4 regions of the Peribacillus sp. NPDC096447 genome follow, and region 4 is predicted to be linked to each of the others. Evidence: riboswitches for the same ligand, from Rfam matches in the RefSeq annotation. Region 4 holds a riboswitch; each other region holds the start of a gene.
The links. Region 4 has a riboswitch for S-adenosylmethionine ahead of ACIQZD_RS15200 (methionine ABC transporter ATP-binding protein). Riboswitches for the same ligand answer to the same signal wherever they lie in the genome.

Region 1 (2,201 bases), on a different contig from region 4:
CGGTCACTTCGATGATCAAATTCCCAAAAGGCGTTTCCTGAATTTCAGAAATATTGGCCGATAAGACACTTAAATGAATATCATATTTCTTCGAGATGGTAGACAGTAAAGGAGTACCCGAAGTAGTCCCAATAAAATTAATTTTCCAAATAATCGGAATGTGCGCCCCTATGCTTTTTAAAAAACTTTGTGGAATCTCGTCATGTATGACCGTTCTCACGAAGTTTTTTGCAATATCCGTTTGCGGCTTCGCGAAAACTTCGAAAACCGAACCTTGTTCAACGACACATCCGCCCTCCATGACCGCTACCTTATTGCAAATTTCCCGAATTACAGACATCTCATGAGTGATTAGCAGAATGGTGATATTGTATTCTTTATTAATTTTTTTTAAGAGCTGCAGAACTGCACTCGTTGTTTGTGGATCCAATGCCGATGTAGCTTCATCACACAATAAGATCGATGGATTCGTAGCCAAAGCTCTCGCAATGCCGATCCGCTGCTTTTGACCGCCGGATAATTGTTCCGGATAACTCTTTGCCTTGCTCGATAAGCCAACGAACTCCAACAGCTCGCCTACACGGTTTTTGATTTCCTTAGCCGGAGTTCCCGATAAAACCAGCGGCATGGCAATGTTATCAAAAACGGTCTTTGAGTTTAGCAAGTTAAAATGCTGAAAAATCATCCCGATTTTTTTCTTTTCTGCCCGTAATTCCTTAGGGCTTAATTTGGTTAAATCCTTGCCCCCAACAATCACCGAACCATCTGAAGGTTGTTCAAGCAAGTTGACCAGCCTGATCAACGTACTCTTTCCGGCCCCGCTATAACCGACTACACCGAATATATCCCCCTTTTCCACTGTCAAATCAATGCCCTTCAAAGCCTCGACAGTCTGTTTCTTTGTTTGATAAACCTTTTTAACATTTTGAAACTCAATCATCCAATCTCCCCCCATGCTGTTTATTTGTACGAATTCATTATCCAGAGAGAAGAGCTTTGCAAAGTTTCATAATGATAGGGTTATATTCGAAACTCACGAGTAATTGTGTGAAACTCACGAGTAAATCTGCGAAACTCATGAGTAATTGCACCAATTCTCCAAATAACCATATACATTTTGAATAAACAAAAGAGGCCTCTTCCGTCATCAGACAGAAGAGGCCTCTTTTAGACATAAAAAAGAGTAAACTCTTAAATTAATTATCTAAGTAAAGCTCCTTCTTATCTTTCAAACTTTCGTCCGTTGGAATTAGCACAGTATTTTTACAAAAGTAAAAACCCGCTGCCGAGGTATCATAGGGCCAAGTCCCTCCACATCTCTTGATAAGAATTAACGTTTTATTTAATTATGTCCTTCACTATATATTCTAATTTCTTTAAAGTCAACCATATTCTTCATCGCTTAAAATATTTTCACAGGATAGTGAATTGATGGTTTTATATTATATTAATATAATTAAAAATTATATTTTATAATGATTTGCTCATTCTCCATACGGTGTATATTTCATTTTCTTCCCTTATCTTGATCATGCCTGAATTCGTATATAAACGAATCGCCCTTCCATTATCCGGAGAAACCCTTAAATGATATTCGGAGACATTAAATTGCCTGAAAAAGTTTTCTGCGTAGCGAACCAATTCCTTGCCAAGGCCTTTACTGCGGTATTCGGGAATAAGATAAAATAAATTTACATAGCCAATCTCAGTTCCTTCATACTCCCGAATTTGAAGTTCCATTTGTCCAATCGGTACTTGGTTCTTTTCAATGATCACCTGTCCATCCGGAAATTTGCGGACCCTTTCTCCCATTCGTTGCAGATATGTATTTTCATCTCCAAAACCAGCTTCAGATCCAAAACTTAAAACAAAGGAATCTTTCCTGAATTTAACGATAATATCTTTGTCTTTGTCCGTATCAATGGTACGAAAGATCAACTTCATCCCCTCCTATCATTTTAGTGAAATAGTTATCAAGCAAACAAACTCATTTTACTTACCCCTTTATGAAATTTCATTATTTACTTTTTCAAGCGTCTTATTTCATTTTTTCTGAAAGGATTTTGCCTTAATCCCTATAGGAGTGGCCATAATATTAAATTAAAAACAAATGCAATATTGTTGGGAGAGGTCGAGTAATGGGATTGGGTAGGCACAAACAAATTTATTTTAATTTTCGAGTCTGACTTTGCAGGGTAACC
Region 2 (2,201 bases), on a different contig from region 4:
CGAAATCAGCATTTATATTGATGATTATTTCCGGGGAAAAGGAATTGGACAAATTTCGATCCAAAAGGCAATTGAATTGAGTCCAAAAATAGGTATTAAAACTTTATTGGGCTTCATTTTCGCCCACAATATACCAAGCCTTAAGCTTTTTTCCAAATTCGGGTTTGAAGAATGGGCACATTTACCTCAAGTTGCCGAGCTGGATGGCATTGAGCGGGATTTGATCATTCTTGGTAAACGTGTCGATATTTAATTTTATTCTTTAGAGCTATTGCCTTGAGCAGTAGCTTTTTCAAATTAATACAGGTCGATTTGGCTAATTTAAAAATACCTATATGCTTTTTGGAGGGAATAATATTCAGACTCTCTTTTTCTTGCTAACGCATTTAATAGTGTATCCAATTCTTGACTGGCTTGAACAGTTAGCAGACTTGTTAAGCCATAACTTGCTGCCAATTTGATCATTTCCTGTCTCTTTTCTTCTACCCTTTCTATAGTTACCTTACGGCAAGGCATATATGTCACCTCCCATTTATTCAATTTTTTTACACTTTCATCATAATGAAACTACTAGTTAAAATCAACTATTTTTCAGAAATAAAATGTGTTATTTTATAGGTTAAATGTGACAAAACACCTACTTCATTCTTTAATTATGTATATTTTATGTCATTTCCTATTAAACGCAAAAAAGCATCCACTAGTGTAGACTGTGAATGCTTACATCATATCCCTTATCCAAGAACCCAAAATATAGTCCATCGCTTACTATGTCATCCATTCAGAAGGTGACTCGTTATTAGGTCTATTTATAACAATCTTATATTCATCTTCAAGCACTTTTAATGGGGCATCATAAAGGTGCCTTTCATCAGAGGTTTTGTATACTCCATTGGCCAATAGCTCTTCAATGAGCTTTGCCTTCCTCTGTTCAATCCTCTTAAATAATTCTGCCATGTAAATGGCTCCTTTCCTAGTCATCCTAGAGCCTGCTTCTAGTTAGCTAACTTTATCAACTTATTTGATTTTCACCAAATTATATATACCTTTTCTATTATGTCACTAAACGTTATTTCCCAAAAATAAAAGCCCCTTCTAATTCAAGAAGAGGCTGACAGTATCCGTGCGGCTCTTCTTATCTTCCAAGCATATGCTTGTTGGATTTAGCACAGTTCCCAAAACGGGTCCGCTGCCGAGGTTTCTTTGGGCCAAGTCCCTCCACCTCTCTGGATAAGAATTCGATATATAAATGTTGTAGAAATGATTCTATCCTAATAATCATCAAAAGTCAATTACCTGGTTCTCCCTTTTTTCCTGGACATAAAGTGCTCCCTCTTCAAATACGGGTTGCATTTTCTTGTCTTTCTGATATGATGTCAGTAATTACATACAATTCACACCACTAGGGGAGTCTTTTTTTTAAGACTGAGATGGAAATAGTTCCGGACCCTTTGAACCTGAACCGGCTCATACCGGCGGAGGGAAGTGGATGATATCGTCCATTTACAGACTATATCCATCTACCCCGTTCCGTATTCAGGAGCGGGGTTTTTCATTATTAAGGGGAACCATTCTAAAGGAGGATGAACAATGGAGAATATTAAAACAGAAACATTCAGTGATAGACTTCATGCACGGGCAAAAGAGATTTGGAAAAGGAACCATTCACATCCCTTTGTCCAGGCAATTGGAAACGGTACGCTTTCTGAAAAGAAATTTGCCTATTACCTGAAGCAGGACTATATCTATCTCATGGATTATTCCAAGCTCTTTGCTTTAGGTGTCATCAAAGCTCATAACATCGAAACCATGGCAAAGTTTGCGAGTATTTTAAATGAAACCCTTCAAGTGGAAATGGATATCCATCGGCAGTATGCTTCCGAATTCGGGATCAGTTCCAAGGAATTGGAAGATACAGAACCTACTCCCACCACTCTAGCCTATACAGGTTACATGCTAAATGCAGCTCAGCATGGGACTTTGGCAGACTTGATCGCCTGTCTCCTGCCCTGCGCTTGGGATTATTATGAAATCGGTTTGCTATTAAAAGAACAAAATGGAGCAGCATTGGAAAACAATCGCTACGCAGATTGGATAAGGTCCTATTCATCACCTGAATTCGGGGAAGCACACAAGTGGCTGATCGCATTGTTGGAAGAATTGACGGAAGGCATGCCAGAAAAGGAACTTCTTAGATTAGA
Region 3 (2,201 bases), on a different contig from region 4:
GGGTATATTAAATGAGCGATATCGTAATTTTATCAGGAAGTCCGGCTATTCCGTCCAGAACGGACATTTCACTTAAACATATTCAATCATTAGTCGAAAACGAAGGATTTACCACAGCTTATTTCTCAATTACGGATTTTTCAGCAGATGATTTATTCCAAGGCAAATATAATAGTGAAGATATCTTAAAGCTTTCAGAGAAAATTCAAGCAGCTAGAGGTGTCATTATTGGTTCACCGGTTTATAAGGCTTCTTATACAGGTGTATTGAAGGCCTTGATTGATTTGCTGCCAGAAGGTGCTTTTAAGGGGAAGCCAGTGCTGCCAATCATGATTGGCGGAAGTAACAGGCATCTATTGGCGATTGACTATGCACTTAAACCATTAATTTCAATATTAAAAGGCGAGCCGCTGCAGGGCATTTATTTTGTTGATAAGGAAATAGATAAACAGAATTCAGAAAACCCGATTAATGATTTGCATTTAATTGATCGGGTCCAGAGTCAAGTTCAAGAATTTGTAGAAGCGATACAGTTAAGAAATTAAATTCGAGTAATCCCTTCTATAAAAGTACTGGAATTCGAGAAATTATTTTTTCAAAGAATGACAGGCGCCAATAATAGGCTTGTTAATGAAAATAGACTCATTTTTTTGGAGGCTTTATCTAAAAAGACGAGTCTATTTTCGTATTTACATGAACATAAAATCAGAATCGGAATAGTGTGTATAAAAATAACAGTTCATCCATAATATTAAACCAAGTTATTTTATAAGAAAACTCCATTGACAAGGATTAAATATATGTTAATATTTAAAATAATAAAACTTATCCAGAGCGACGGAGGGAATTGGCCCTTTGAAGTCCAGCAACCTGCTTGATCGATGCAAGGTGCTACCTCCAACAAAATGTTGATCATTTTGGAAGATAAGGTAAAGATATTTACCTTGGGATCTTTCCATCATGGAAAGATTTTTGTTTTTTGGGGAAGTTGTAGGCAAACCATAACAATGTAAGGTTGTTTGGAATTATATAAATCTAAGAAATTCATTGAATCAGCGGTGAAAATAAAAATACGCGGATTTTCTTAAAGGAGGAACAGGCTTGGATAAAGAGAATCAGCTTGAAGAAATATTTGAACGACTTCAAGAAATGCTTAATTCTATGAAATATGGATCCATTACACTTATTGTCCAGGATGGTAAAATCATTCAAATGGAAAGAAATGAAAAATTAAGAATTAAATAAGGTATCTGCTGACTAGAAAAACTAGAGGCGGGTTTAACTGATATAAAGAGAGTATTGGTTAGATTCGTCTCTTTTTTCCTAGAGTCAAACAAACTGGAGAAGATTACAACGGGGATTGATCAACAGTTACTCTAACCTGATACAGCAAGTTTTTAGAGGGGGCTACAAAGTTGGCTGCATTAATAAACTATGAAAATTTCAACACTGGGGATTTCCCTGTATTTCCCGAAGACAGTGAGACAAAAGGTGCTTTGGAAGTTCTGCAATGGGCGAATGACCATTATGGAAACGAACTGATTTATGCTTGCAGTTTTGGCATTGAAGGCATCGTGCTTACGGATTTATTGGCGAAGGTCAATCCTTCTGCCAAAATAGTTTTCCTTGATACAGATGTTCATTTTGAGGAAACTTATCAATTGATCGAGCAAGTGAAAAAGCGATATCCAAAGCTTTCGATCGAAATGAAGAAACCTGCCTTGACGCTTGAGGAACAAGCAGCGGAATATGGGGATGAATTATGGGTCAGAGATTCAAATAAGTGCTGTAACATCCGTAAAATCATTCCGCTTACCGATGTTCTTTCAACGGCAACAGCATGGCTTTCGGGACTGCGAAGGGAGCAATCCGAAACAAGGGCTTTGACCGAGTATATCAATAAGGATAATAAGTTCAAGTCAGTTAAAATATGTCCACTCATACATTGGACATGGAAAGATGTTTGGCGCTACGCCCACAAAAACGGACTTCCATATAATATCCTGCATGATAATGGATATCCGAGCATTGGATGTAAAACATGTACAGCACCAGCCTTCAATGCAGATGATTTACGCTCTGGCCGTTGGCAAGGAGCTCAAAAAACGGAATGCGGATTGCATTTATCTTAAATAAATAAAAACCATAGGGGGAAATTAGCATGACAATCAGTTTACCGCACGGAGGAACATTAATCGATC
Region 4 (2,201 bases):
TGCCACTACAGAGACGCTTGTCATGTAAAGCGTTTCCCTCGTAGCTTCAATAATGTCTTCCCAATCAACATTCGGCAATAATTCTTCAAGCATGAGTAATCACCTCCACGCCTACCTGCTGTGCTTTAATGAATTCTATTGCGCGGAGCATTTCATCCTCTGTGCCATCAAGATGGATAAACAATGTTCCATATGAACCGCTTCTTGTTTGGGATATCTTACCTTGAACGATATTGACATCCAACTCGAAGTTACGTACAAGCTTGGTGATCAAAGGGCTTTCTGCATGATCGCCTACAAAGGTCAATTGAATCACTTTGCCTGCAGGATAGCGTTCGAGCAAATGGTCCATCGTTTCTTTCGTTTCTTCCGGTTCCGTTACCTGTTGCACGAAACGCTTTGTCATTTGTTCTTTAGGGTTCTTGAAAACATCCAGGACAGGTCCCTGTTCAACAACTTGCCCGCTTTCCATCACTGCGACGCGATGGCAGATTTTACGTATCACATGCATTTCATGTGTTATCAAGACGATCGTCAATCCCAAGCGCTGATTGATGTCAACAAGCAATTCGAGTATGGAGTCGGTAGTCTGCGGATCCAAGGCAGAAGTCGCTTCATCACACAGGAGCACTTTAGGGTCATTTGCCAGAGCCCTGGCAATTCCCACCCTTTGTTTTTGCCCTCCGCTTAATTGTGAAGGATATGCCTTTTCCCTGCCTTCCAGTCCGACTAACTTGATCAATTCGTTCACACGTTTGGTTCGTTCAGTTTTAGAAACTCCTGCAATTTCCAATGGGAAAGATATATTCTCCTGAACGGTCCTCGACCATAATAGATTGAAATGTTGGAAAATCATGCTGATTTCTTGACGGGCCTTACGGAGCTGAGCGCCTTTAATTTTTGAAATTTCCTTCTCAGCAACTACAACGGATCCCTCTGTTGGTGTTTCCAATCCATTGAGCATTCTGATCAAAGTACTTTTCCCCGCTCCACTGTAACCGATGATACCGAAAATCTCGCCTTTATTTATTTCAACATTCACATTATTTACTGCCTTGATCGTCTCACTGTTTCCTTTTCCTGTCCGGAAAAGCTTACTGACTTTCGTCAATGTAATCATTAACCCTCACCTCTTTTATCCAATAAAACCTATGAACTTAGTTGATTTCTCTACATTATTAGTCTGTTTCTCATATCATGTAAAAGTTTACCCCATTAAAACAGAAAAAACCTTTCTGCATGAGCAGAAAGGCAGGTGAAGAAACAGGCCTTCCTCTCATCTTCCAAAGTGATTAAACTTTGTGTGAATTGGCACCTTTCCAAGGAAATCTCCTTGTCGGTTGCCGGGTTTCATCGGGCACATCCCTCCACCTCTCTTGATAAGAGCTAATATATAGAATATTTGTACATCATTAAGTTCTTTAGTATGGTGAAATTTTATCATAGATAAAAAAGGAGCGCAATGTATAATATTTCTAGTACAATCATACAGAAACTTTACTTAAACCGTTTTGGATGTCAAGGAGACGATATTCGTCGCTTTTTCAATTGCCTGCTCCAAATCTTCTATTAAATCCTCTACATTTTCAATCCCAATCGATAAACGGACTTGGTCGGCACTCACACCCGCTTTCACAAGACCCGCCTCATTCAATTGTTGATGGGTCGTACTGGCTGGATGGATGATCAAGCTCTTCGCATCCCCAACATTCGCTACATGGGACCATAATTCCACCGAATTGATAAGTTTTGCCCCAGCTTCTCGATTACCTTGTATCCCAAATGTAACGACAGATCCAGCTCCCTTTGGCAAATATTTATCCGCAAGGGCTTTATCGGGATGATCCTCATCACCAGGATGTGAAACCCAAGTCACCGCAGGATGGTTTTTTAAATATTTAATGACAGACTTGGTGTTTGCTAGATGCTCTTTCATCCTTACATGCAGCGTTTCAAGTCCAAGCGTAAACTGGAATGCATTTTGGGCACTTAGCGCAGGGCCTAAATCACGGAGTAACTGGACTCGGGCTTTCGTTATGAATGCGGCAGGCCCAACTGCCTCGGCGTATACCAGATTGTCGTAACTTGGGTCAGGCTCCGTGAAGCCAGGGTAATTTGGCGAGTTCCAATCGAATTTCCCTCCATCCACGATGACACCGCCAAGCGTCGTTCCATTTCCCAGAAGCCATTTTGTAGCGGAA

Region 1: linked by a shared signal. The riboswitch ahead of ACIQZD_RS06095 (methionine ABC transporter ATP-binding protein) and the one ahead of ACIQZD_RS15200 (methionine ABC transporter ATP-binding protein) in region 4 are both predicted to bind S-adenosylmethionine.
Region 2: linked by a shared signal. The riboswitch ahead of ACIQZD_RS08735 (Fur-regulated basic protein FbpA) and the one ahead of ACIQZD_RS15200 (methionine ABC transporter ATP-binding protein) in region 4 are both predicted to bind S-adenosylmethionine.
Region 3: linked by a shared signal. The riboswitch ahead of ACIQZD_RS19030 (YezD family protein) and the one ahead of ACIQZD_RS15200 (methionine ABC transporter ATP-binding protein) in region 4 are both predicted to bind S-adenosylmethionine.

What each region holds. Positions count from the first base shown of each region.
Region 1 is NZ_JBIWEV010000001.1:1,217,537-1,219,737, forward strand. It holds gene ACIQZD_RS06095 (methionine ABC transporter ATP-binding protein) at 1-940, opposite strand, end outside; SAM riboswitch class I at 1,219-1,330, opposite strand; gene ACIQZD_RS06100 (GNAT family N-acetyltransferase) at 1,471-1,938, opposite strand.
Region 2 is NZ_JBIWEV010000002.1:380,099-382,299, forward strand. It holds gene ACIQZD_RS08725 (GNAT family N-acetyltransferase) at 1-253, shown strand, start outside; gene ACIQZD_RS08730 (Spo0E family sporulation regulatory protein-aspartic acid phosphatase) at 322-516, opposite strand; gene ACIQZD_RS08735 (Fur-regulated basic protein FbpA) at 769-957, opposite strand; SAM riboswitch class I at 1,133-1,237, opposite strand; TPP riboswitch at 1,395-1,501, shown strand; gene tenA (thiaminase II) at 1,591-2,201, shown strand, end outside.
Region 3 is NZ_JBIWEV010000005.1:358,668-360,868, forward strand. It holds gene ssuE (NADPH-dependent FMN reductase) at 12-545, shown strand; SAM riboswitch class I at 823-931, shown strand; gene ACIQZD_RS19030 (YezD family protein) at 1,102-1,245, shown strand; gene ACIQZD_RS19035 (phosphoadenylyl-sulfate reductase) at 1,428-2,132, shown strand; gene sat (sulfate adenylyltransferase) at 2,162-2,201, shown strand, end outside.
Region 4 is NZ_JBIWEV010000004.1:161,339-163,539, forward strand. It holds gene ACIQZD_RS15195 (methionine ABC transporter permease) at 1-93, opposite strand, end outside; gene ACIQZD_RS15200 (methionine ABC transporter ATP-binding protein) at 86-1,120, opposite strand; SAM riboswitch class I at 1,274-1,386, opposite strand; gene ACIQZD_RS15205 (O-acetylhomoserine aminocarboxypropyltransferase/cysteine synthase family protein) at 1,502-2,201, opposite strand, start outside.